2 regions of the Paenibacillus sp. Y5S-9 genome follow, and region 2 is predicted to be linked to the other one. Evidence: riboswitches for the same ligand, from Rfam matches in the RefSeq annotation. Region 2 holds a riboswitch; the other holds the start of a gene.
What was found. Region 2 has a riboswitch for thiamine pyrophosphate ahead of V6669_RS02320 (ABC transporter substrate-binding protein). Riboswitches for the same ligand answer to the same signal wherever they lie in the genome.
Positions count from the first base shown of each region.

Region 1: linked by a shared signal. The riboswitch ahead of tenA (thiaminase II) and the one ahead of V6669_RS02320 (ABC transporter substrate-binding protein) in region 2 are both predicted to bind thiamine pyrophosphate.

Region 1 covers NZ_CP145887.1:3,697,959-3,703,039, forward strand. Annotated here, with positions in the region: gene V6669_RS16280 (endo-1,4-beta-xylanase) at 1-2,360, shown strand, start outside; TPP riboswitch at 2,567-2,664, shown strand; gene tenA (thiaminase II) at 2,780-3,439, shown strand; gene V6669_RS16290 (CotH kinase family protein) at 3,564-5,081, shown strand, end outside.
Region 2 covers NZ_CP145887.1:486,838-491,918, reverse strand. Annotated here, with positions in the region: gene V6669_RS02340 (MFS transporter) at 1-78, shown strand, start outside; gene V6669_RS02335 (hypothetical protein) at 518-1,027, opposite strand; gene V6669_RS02330 (VOC family protein) at 1,201-1,587, shown strand; gene V6669_RS02325 (NAD(P)-dependent oxidoreductase) at 1,605-2,360, shown strand; TPP riboswitch at 2,506-2,618, shown strand; gene V6669_RS02320 (ABC transporter substrate-binding protein) at 2,928-3,968, shown strand; gene V6669_RS02315 (thiamine-binding protein) at 4,185-4,475, shown strand; gene V6669_RS02310 (ABC transporter permease) at 4,475-5,081, shown strand, end outside.

The sequences.
Region 1 (5,081 bases), 3.2 Mb from region 2:
TGGCATATGTAAGACTTACCCAGCAGCCCACCACGGATCAAACACTACAGCTCACCACATATAAAAAAACAACTGCCGAAAGCTGGAACCCGATAGGTAGCGTGAAGATTACCAAAGCAGAATGGAATACATGGCACAAGATCACCGGAAAATTTCAGTATAGCGATGATCCCACTGAATTGAATTTGTTTATCGAAACACCCTACATCTCTGAAGATAGTGTAGATACGTTATCGTTCTATGTGGACGATGTATCTTTTACTTTGGCCGAGCAACTGGAGATAGAAGAAGAGATTCTGTCTCTGGAAGACCTGTATCAAGATGATTTTCCCATTGGGGCAGCGGTGTATCGCTGGCAGTTGGAAGGCGCATATGGACAACTGCTCACCAAACACTTTAACAGCTTGACCGCAACCTATGAGATGAAACCGAAGTACATGTCTCCTTCCGAAGGTGTTTATGAGTTCGAGGCAGCCGATCAATATGTTCAGTTCGCTGAGGAGCATGGTATGGGCGTACGCGCACATGCGTTGTTGTGGCATATTGATGCTGCAGAGTGGATGTTCAAGGATCCTCAGGGTAACCCTGCGAGTCGAGAATTACTGCTTGCCCGGATTCAGGATTACGTTGAAACCGTCATGACCCGATACAAAGGTAAGATCTATGCCTGGGATGTGGTAAACGAGGCGATTGCGGATAGCAATGGTGATGCCAACGGTTTACGTAAAAGTCCCTTTTATGAACTAATCGGTCCGGATTACATTGAGAAAACTTATGAATTTGCTCGTGCAGCCGATCCGGATGCCAAATTATACTACAACGAATACTTCACGGAAGTCCCTGAGAAAAGAGAGCATATGTATCAGTTGGTCAAACGACTGAAAGAGAAGGGACTCATCGATGGAGTGGGTTTGCAATCCCACTATAATCTGGAATCCCCGCCCATCGACGAAATTGAAAAAACGATCAACATGTTCGTCGAACTTGGATTGGATATTCAGATCACGGAACTGGATGTGGATAGCGGAATTCCATTTGGTGAAGAGATGTCGGATGAAGTTGCGGTGAAACAGGCGTATCGATATAAGGAATTGTTGGATTTGTACCAAAAACACAAAGATCACATTTCTTCAGTTACCTTATGGGGACTCCAAGATGAGAAGTCTTACAACAACCAGGCTATGCTGTTTGATTCAGCCCTGAAGGCCAAAAAAGCATACTGGGGACTTGTGGATGAATCCAGCTTGCCTGTGTTGACACAGAGAGCCGTCTCACTTTCGGGTAAACCGGATATCAAAAAACAGTCACAAAATCCGCTCTGGAACAAAGCGGTGTCTACTCCACTGAAGGGTGACTCTTCGGGATCAGCCAGTTTCCGCACCTTATGGGATCAAAGTAACTTGTATATCCTTGTGGATGTTCAGGATGCGAATGCAGATGTGAATGACAAAGTAGACATCTTTGTTGATCTCAATAATGGCAAGACCACTTCCTATGAAGCAGATGACCGACACGTAATCATTAAGCGGTCGGGCAAAGCTGAGGGCGCGGAGCAGCGTTCATATCGTGTACGCGAGACAAAAGCCGGATATCAGGTTGAATTGTACATTCCATGGGGTGGTATACAAGTCGGTTCAGGATATGAAGTTGGTTTGGATATCCGTGTGACTGATGGCGCTGCAAGTGGGACACAACCTTATAATCCACTGTACTGGAATGATCGAACACAATCTCAGGAACAAGATACAAGCAAATACGGCGTGATTCAACTTGCACCTATGCCCCAATCTGCACAAGCTGTGCAGGGAATTGTTCAGATTGATGGGAAGAAAGACGCCCTATGGAATAAGGCTGTTCCATTTGAGGTAAAACGGTTGAATCAGACCGAAGGTGCAGAGGCAGTGGCTCGCGCAATGTGGTCAGGTGAGTATCTATATCTGCTAATCGATGTCACTGATCCAAACATCATCACAGATAGTATCAACCCATGGGATCAGGATTCGGTTGAGATTTTCCTGGACGAGAATCACCAGCGCACACCGTATTTTCAATATGATGATGCCCAGTTCAGAATCAGTGCAGACAATGTGGCAACCTTTGCAGGCAGTGCCTCACCCGGACGTCTTGTAAGCGCTGTGAAGAAAACGAATAAAGGATACCTCGTAGAAGCCAGAATCCAGTTGAATTCACTGACGCCAAAGGCTGGAAATGTCCTCGGTTTCGAGCTTCAAATTAACGACAACCAGGGCGGAGGTAAACAGAACGTAGCCAAGTGGAATGATACGACCAATGAGAGCTGGAGAAACACTTCCCAGTACGGAATACTCACTTTTGTCGGAAAGAACAAACTCGGGCATTAATCCATCGGCAGTAATTGTAAGAGTAGAAACCATCATAACAGTGGATAAAACTCAACCATTGTTATGATGGTTTTCATCGTTTACATACGTCACTCAAGCTGATGAGGTGGGATACAAACTGCCTTGACTATATTTAACAGCCCTTGATATACTAAATGGATGTTATTTTTTCTTTTATGGGAACAAGAAAGTAATCAACTACATACAACCGTTTGCGAGGGAGCCTTAACCGGCTGAGAGGGTGTTAAACCGACCTTACCTGATTTGGATCATGCCAACGTAGGGATGCAACGATGAAACGCTGTACTTGGGTAGCTCATGCGTACCCCTTGTTTTAGTGTATTTGTCTGCGAAACATCCTATGGATGTTTCGTTTTTTTGTTTTTAAATACATACATTATGAATTGGAGGAACACACGTTGACTATTTCAGAGCGACTATATCAGGCAGCACAGCCTGTGTGGAAGGAATGTCTTGAGCATCCCTTTGTTAAAGGGATCGGGGATGGTTCTTTACAGGTTGAACAATTTCGTTATTATTTGCTGCAAGACTACTTGTACCTGTATGATTATGCCCGCGTATTTGCACTAGGTATCGTCAAGTCGCACGACCCCAAATTGATGCAGTTTTTTAGTAAAAACGTAGATAACATCCTGAATGGTGAAATGAAAATTCATCGTTCTTATATGGAGCGATTAGGAATTACAGAGGATGATGTTTTTCAGGTAAAACCTGCACTGAAAAATGCAGCCTATACAAACTATATGCTCTCAGTTTCCCATGCGGGCGGTATAGCAGAAGTACTTGTATCGATTCTGGCCTGCTCGTGGAGCTATGCAGAGATCGGTCAAGTTCTTTCCCAAAAGCCAGGTGCAGCTGATCATCCTTTTTACGGAGAGTGGATCACAGGATATGCTTCCTCTGAATACAACAGCAACAATCAATCCCTTGTGGCGTTAACGGATAAGCTATTAGAAGGCTGTAGCGAGGAAACGTACCAACGAATGGAAGATATTTTCGTGATGTGCAGTCGCTTTGAGCTTGATTTTTGGGAGATGTCATGGAGGCTGGAGCCTTAAGTTCACTGGTCGTTCATTCAATTAGAGAGTACCATATGACGCCACTCATTCAGATTCATTTAAGAATTGCCATCTATGATGATTACATATAAAAAGATTTAACAACAATCATGAGGTGATGGCAATGAGTATATACAAATGGCCTAAATTTATCGGTGTAGCGGTGTTATGTACTGCAATGCTGACGGCATGCAGCTCGACTAATCAAGGAAGTGTGGACTCGGAAAGTAATTCGACTGAAACAGAACAAACGAATACGGATAATCAGAGTAAAACGGAGAATACTGCGCAGACAGTAGGGTATGCCGATCAAATCAACAAAAATGAGGTTATGTCCATTTCGATTGATGTGGATGAAGCGGCATGGAAAGAGATGCTGGATAATGCAAATGAGGAGCAGTACATCTCAGCTAATATTACGATTAACGGAACAACGATTGAAAACGTCGGAATTCGTCCAAAGGGTAACTCCAGCCTTCGACAAGTCGCTAGCGATGATACAACGGATCGATATAGTTTCAAAATCAAATTTGATGAGTATGTTAAGGATCAAACTTGGATGGGGTTGGACAAGCTCGTTGTGAACAACATGATTAGCGACAATAGTTATATGAAGGAATACTTGAGTTATGACATCATGAGTTATATTGGCGTAGATGCACCTTTATTCGCATTCTCCAATATTAGTGTAAATGGAGATACTTGGGGTTTGTACCTGGCTGTTGAAGACATTGACAGCGGATATCTCGCCCGAGCCAAGAATGATGAGGGTGAACTTTACAAGCCGAACAATGATGACAACATGGGGGCAGGAGGAATGGGAGGGCCAGATGGCAATCCTTTTGCACAAGGGTATGGAGATATGCAGCCTCCTACTGAAGGTATGGCGCCACCGGATGGTGCAAGTCCGCCGAATATGAACAGCGGGACAGGGGAAGATGGAGCGAATACACTACCGGAAGCAGGGATTAAGGGTAACCGTGGTCCAGGTGGTATGGATGGAAGCGGCAATGGTGTTTCATTGGTGTATACCGATGACAAATCATCCAGTTACTCCGCCATCTTCGACAATGCTGAGACCAAAACAACAGAGGAAGATTATCAGCGTGTCATTGAATCGCTCAAAAACTTGAGCACAGGTACCGAACTGGAGAAATATGTGGATGTGGACGAAGTTCTGAGATATTTTGCGGCCCACACGGTCGTTGTCAATATGGACAGTTACACGTCCAACATGGGACATAACTATTATCTGTATGAAAACGATGGACAGATCAGCATGTTGCCCTGGGACTACAACATGGCCTTCGGTGGATTTCAAGCTGGCTCTGCATCCGATGTCGTGAATCTGGCAATTGATACCCCGGTATCAGGGGTCAGCCTGGATGAACGTCCAATTTTAGGAAAGCTCCTTGAGGTTCCGGAGTATAAGGCCAAGTATCATGAATATTTGCAGGAGATCGTAGATGGATACTTCGCAGACGGCAAATTTGAAGAAAAAATGCAAAGCCTGAACAACATGATCTCGGAATATGTGAAGCAAGACCCTACAGCTTTTATTACGTATGATAAGTACGAGGAAGCTGTTACAGAATTGACCAAACTTGGCTCTCTGCGTGCAGAAAGTATACAAGGGCAACTG
Region 2 (5,081 bases):
TTTGCAGTTGGCCTGCTTGTTATTAGCGTGATCACGTATCAATGGCAGAACAAATATGTGGTAGATACAGCGACTTAACAGTTATGTGTCGATGCAGGCCTGAACCTGAGAATTAGAATCAGAAATAGAATACCTATTATAGAGATTGAGATGTCCACCGCCATGAATTGGCGATGGACATTTTTTTGTAGCGTTACTCTGTTCTAGCGAACCTAGCACACGCTATTTATCTGCATTTCAGGATATTTGAAATCTAACGAATCCTAGAGACGTTATTATAGGTAATTATCTAAAATTCAAGGTCTCGTTGAAGGTTTTTTGCATAATAACGCCGCTGAGATTCGTTAGATTTTTCATTCCCTAAAAACTGGCCTAATAAGGTGTCCTCGATTCGTTAGCGCTGTTATCATGGTGGAAAGTGTCCTATCTTTATTCTCTGATCACCTTTCATTAAAGGTGAGCATATGATCTATTCATTTGCACAAGATTGCCCAGGAAATACTTATGGCCAACCGAATCACACACTTTTGTTAACGACAGGCATTACGGGCCCGTTATCCTTGATGAATTTACCAAATACATATCGGACGAGTGGCCCCAAAATGATCAATTGATATGGAAGCGCCAGGCTGAAGTTACGAGCGATTGTATGAAGGTACGTACGGAGTACGAATGACCCACTTAATTGATCCGCGAGATATGCCGAGATCATTCCATACATGGACATGATCAGTACCATGCCAATCACCATAAAAAATGACATAGCAAGCACACCCAAAATCTTGTTGGACTTGTCGAAGGGCAAGGAGAATGCAATCTTTCTCGCCACAGGGCCAACAATGAAAGACTCCACCAGAAACGCGATGACAAAACATAATATGAATTGAAGCAGTATCTCAAGCGGGGACATCTTGCCGAGTAACCCACTGTGCCATAGATTGAAGAACATCATGACCAAGACCATTCCTGTACACATCATTAATCCGAAAATAATTTGTTCCTTCTTGCTTGCTGGCAATTCTCTCATCCTCTCTGTTTACCTTCGTAATTATAGAGATGAGGAAACCCTCCACATAAGTGAACATTATGTGAACATTTATGGTTTTTTCAAATTAAAATCCGATTTGACAACCTCGTAGTACAGCCCTATGATATCCCTTAAAATGGTAGAGAATTTACTACATTTGGAGGAATATAATTATGAGTTTTCAAAAGCGCATTGACCACGTTGGCATTGCCGTTCGTGATCTGGAGACCACGCTGCGTTTCTACACAGAGGTTGTTGGATTGGAACTGAAAGACCGGGTGACGCATACCAACGGCGTTATTCAGCTTGCCTTCCTCGGCTTCAATGGAAGTAACGAGACTGAGATTGAGTTAATTCAAGGATACAGCGACAAGCTGCCTTCCGAAGGTACGGTGCACCATTTTGCGATCCACGTGGATGATCTTGATTCTGAGTACAAACGTATCCAAGCCACCGAAGCCGAATTTATCGATGGAGAGATTATCACACTGCCTAACGGTTACCGCTACTTCTTCATCTATGGACCTGAAAAGGAATGGATTGAGTTCTTCCAGCGCTAAGAATTGGAGTTGATTTCATGAACATTTTAATTACGGGCGCAGCCGGGAAAATTGGACGTGATTTGTCCCAATACTTGTCAGAAGCATATCACCTGCGACTAACGGATTTGAATACCGACAGACTGCAAACGTATCAAGAAACCCGTCATGAGATCATGACACTGGATGTGACAGACCCCGAAGCCTGTCAGCATGCATGCGAAGGCATGGATGTGGTTGTACATCTGGCGGGAGACCCTTCCCCGCATGCCGGATTCTATGAATCGTTGTTGGATATCAATATCAAAGGTACATTTAATGTATTCCGTGCAGCTAAAGACCAAGGTGTACGAAGAGTCATTCTTGCAAGCAGTGCACAGACGATTGAGGGGTATCCCATTGATGCTCAAGTCTATCCGGACATGCCAACACGCCCACGGAATTTGTACGGGGTTAGCAAATGTTTTGGAGAATCACTCGCTTCCTATTTTGCGTATACCGAGGGTTTACAAAGTGTTGCGATACGTATAGGTGCATATGATGATTTTCAACCAGACGGACCCGTGCTGGAGGCAAGGGATATGAGCGCGTATATTAGTCCGGCTGACTTGTGTGATTTGATGTTCAAAGCAATTACAACTACTGATCTGGAACCCTTCACCATACTGCATGGGATCTCGAATAATCGGTTTAAACGATTGAATCTGGAAACCACTCAGAAACAGGTAGGTTATGAGCCCAAATCCGATGCTTTTGCACTCAGTCAGATTGCCTTATATGATTCCCCACGATAATTATTGAAAATAACACATCCAAACAGACTGTTATACATATGTATAACGGTCTGTTTGATAAGTTCATACGTGTCCCCATCCAGTTCCTGACTGGACACGTTCCACCGGCTGGCCTATAATTACACCTAGTAATGCCCGTAACTTCATAGTTTCCCAGGGGAGTCGGAATTGGCCGGCTGAGAGTGTATCCCACCAAGATACTAACCCTTAGACCTGATCTGGATCATGCCAGCGTAGGAATCGGAGTATATCGAAATGGCACAGCCCTATGGCTGAACGCCACCTCTCTAACGCCTGCACGCGTCCCGGATTACGGGACGCTTTTTTTGTTACTATCAGAAAGTATAAGTTTGGAAGCATCACCTTTCTGATATTGCATGAAAAACTGCCGCTAAACGCGGTCTGGCTTCCTTGAATGACATCGATGGACGTTTTATTTTCGTTCAAAAATAACGTCATCCAGATCTCAACTGGTATAAATCTGTCGATTTATGCAAGATGATTGGATATGAAGCCAAGGAGTACCCCGTGCCAATCGGCCGGACATACCGAAGGAGAGAATCACAGATGAAATGGCGTAAAACGATAGGATTGTTGCTCTTATGCGTGCTTATGGTGACTGTAGCCGCATGTGGCGGCAAAGAAGCTGCCCCGGCAGAACAGAACAGCAACACAAATAAGGAAAGCAGCAACGAAGGTGACACTGCCGCCTTAAAGGATATTAAAGTGGTGCTCGACTGGACACCAAATACGAATCATACCGGCCTGTATGCGGCTGTAGATCAAGGTTTTTACAAGGCCGAAGGCTTAAACGTAGAGATTGTTCAACCAGGTGCCGGTGGCGCGGATACGATGGTTGCCTCCAATGAAGTACCGTTTGGCGTAAGTTATCAGGAGAGTGTAACTCAAGCCCGCACACAGGGTGTTCCTCTCGTCTCCATCGCAGCAGTTATTCAGCATAATACATCCGGGTTCGCTGCTCCGGCGGATCGGAATATCAAATCACCGAAGGATTTTGAAGGTAAAACCTATGGCGGTTGGGGTTCCCCAGTCGAAGAAGCCGTGATGCAATCCATTATGGAAGGCGACGGAGCAGATGTATCCAAAGTGAAAAACATTAACATGGGTGACGCTGACTTTTTCACCGCAGTGAAACGGGACATTGATTTCGCATGGATTTTCTACGCTTGGACGGGGATTGAAGCCGAACTTCGCGGGGAACCAATCGACATGTTATATGTGAAGGATTATTCAGAAGCATTGGATTATTACACACCTGTCCTTGTAACAAACGAGCAGACGATCCAAAACGACCCTGAGCTGGTGAAAGCATTCCTGAAAGCCACCTCCGAAGGGTATCAATATGCGATTGATCATCCCGAAGACGCGGCGAACATTCTGATCAAGGCTGTACCGGATCTGGACAAGGAATTGGTCCTGGCAAGCCAGAAGTGGCTTAGTCCCAAGTACACAGATGACGCCACGCGCTGGGGTGAGCAAAAACAGGAAGTGTGGCAGAACTACACCGACTGGATGTTTAGCAAAAAACTGCTCGATGAACAGATCGATGTAAGCAAAGCATATACAAACGAGTTTTTACCCCAATAAAAATTGCTTAAGTTTAACTTTTTTACACAAGAACGAAGAGTGCAGAACCCATCTGAAGAAACAAAGTGTTCGCCTTTATCCCCGGATTTCCCCATTGAAAATGGATTCAAGAAATCTGGGGATAACAGCGATCAGAAGAGGGTACTGCAATCGGAGTGATAAGTGTAAACCTGGTTCAATTCATGCAATTTATCACGAAAGGAGCCGTGATCTCTCATGGCAAGCACACTACTTAGCATTCAGGTTATTCCCAAAACGCCAAATGGCGAGAATTCTTATCCTTACGTAGATCGCGCCATTGAAGTTATTCAGCAATCCGGCCTGAAATATCAGGTGAACGCGCTCGACACCACGATGGAGGGAGAACTGGAGGAACTGCTCGAGGTTGTCCGTAAAATGCACGAGGTACTTGTGGAGGCTGGCAGCCCAAGCATCATCTCCCAGATCAAAATCGCCCATAGCCCTGCTGGCTTCAGCATGGATACCCTGACGGAGAAGTATCGCTAATGCATGCCTATTTCAAAAATGTATGGCCGCCCATTGTGGCGGTTATTCTCTTTATAGCGATATGGCAGGGAGCCGTCTCCCTCTTCCATATTGAGAAATGGATGCTACCTGCACCATCCGACATCGCCCGCGAAGCGGCAACCCAGGCCGAGCGGCTTGGCATGCACGCTTCCGCAACCATTCAGTTAACGCTGATCGGATTCGCGGCTGGCACCGCGGTTGGTTTATTAATTGCGATGGTGCTGCATTTGGTCCCTTTTCTCAAGTCAGCCCTGTATCCTTTACTTATTCTTAGTCAAAATATCCCAACCATCGCGCTCGCACCGCTTCTGTTAATCTGGTTCGGATTCGGGCTGTTGCCCAAGCTGATTACGATCATCCTGGTATGTTTCTTCCCCGTTGCAGTGGCGGCCATGGATGGCTTGACCCGTACTGACGCGGCGATGATGAACTATATGCGCATGGCTGGTGCGAAACGTCATCAGATCTTCTGGAAGCTGGAGCTCCCCCATGCGCTGCCATCCGTGTTCTCCGGTGTCAAAATCGCTGCTACCTATAGCGTGATGGGTGCCATCATCGCCGAATGGATTGGTGCAGACAAGGGTA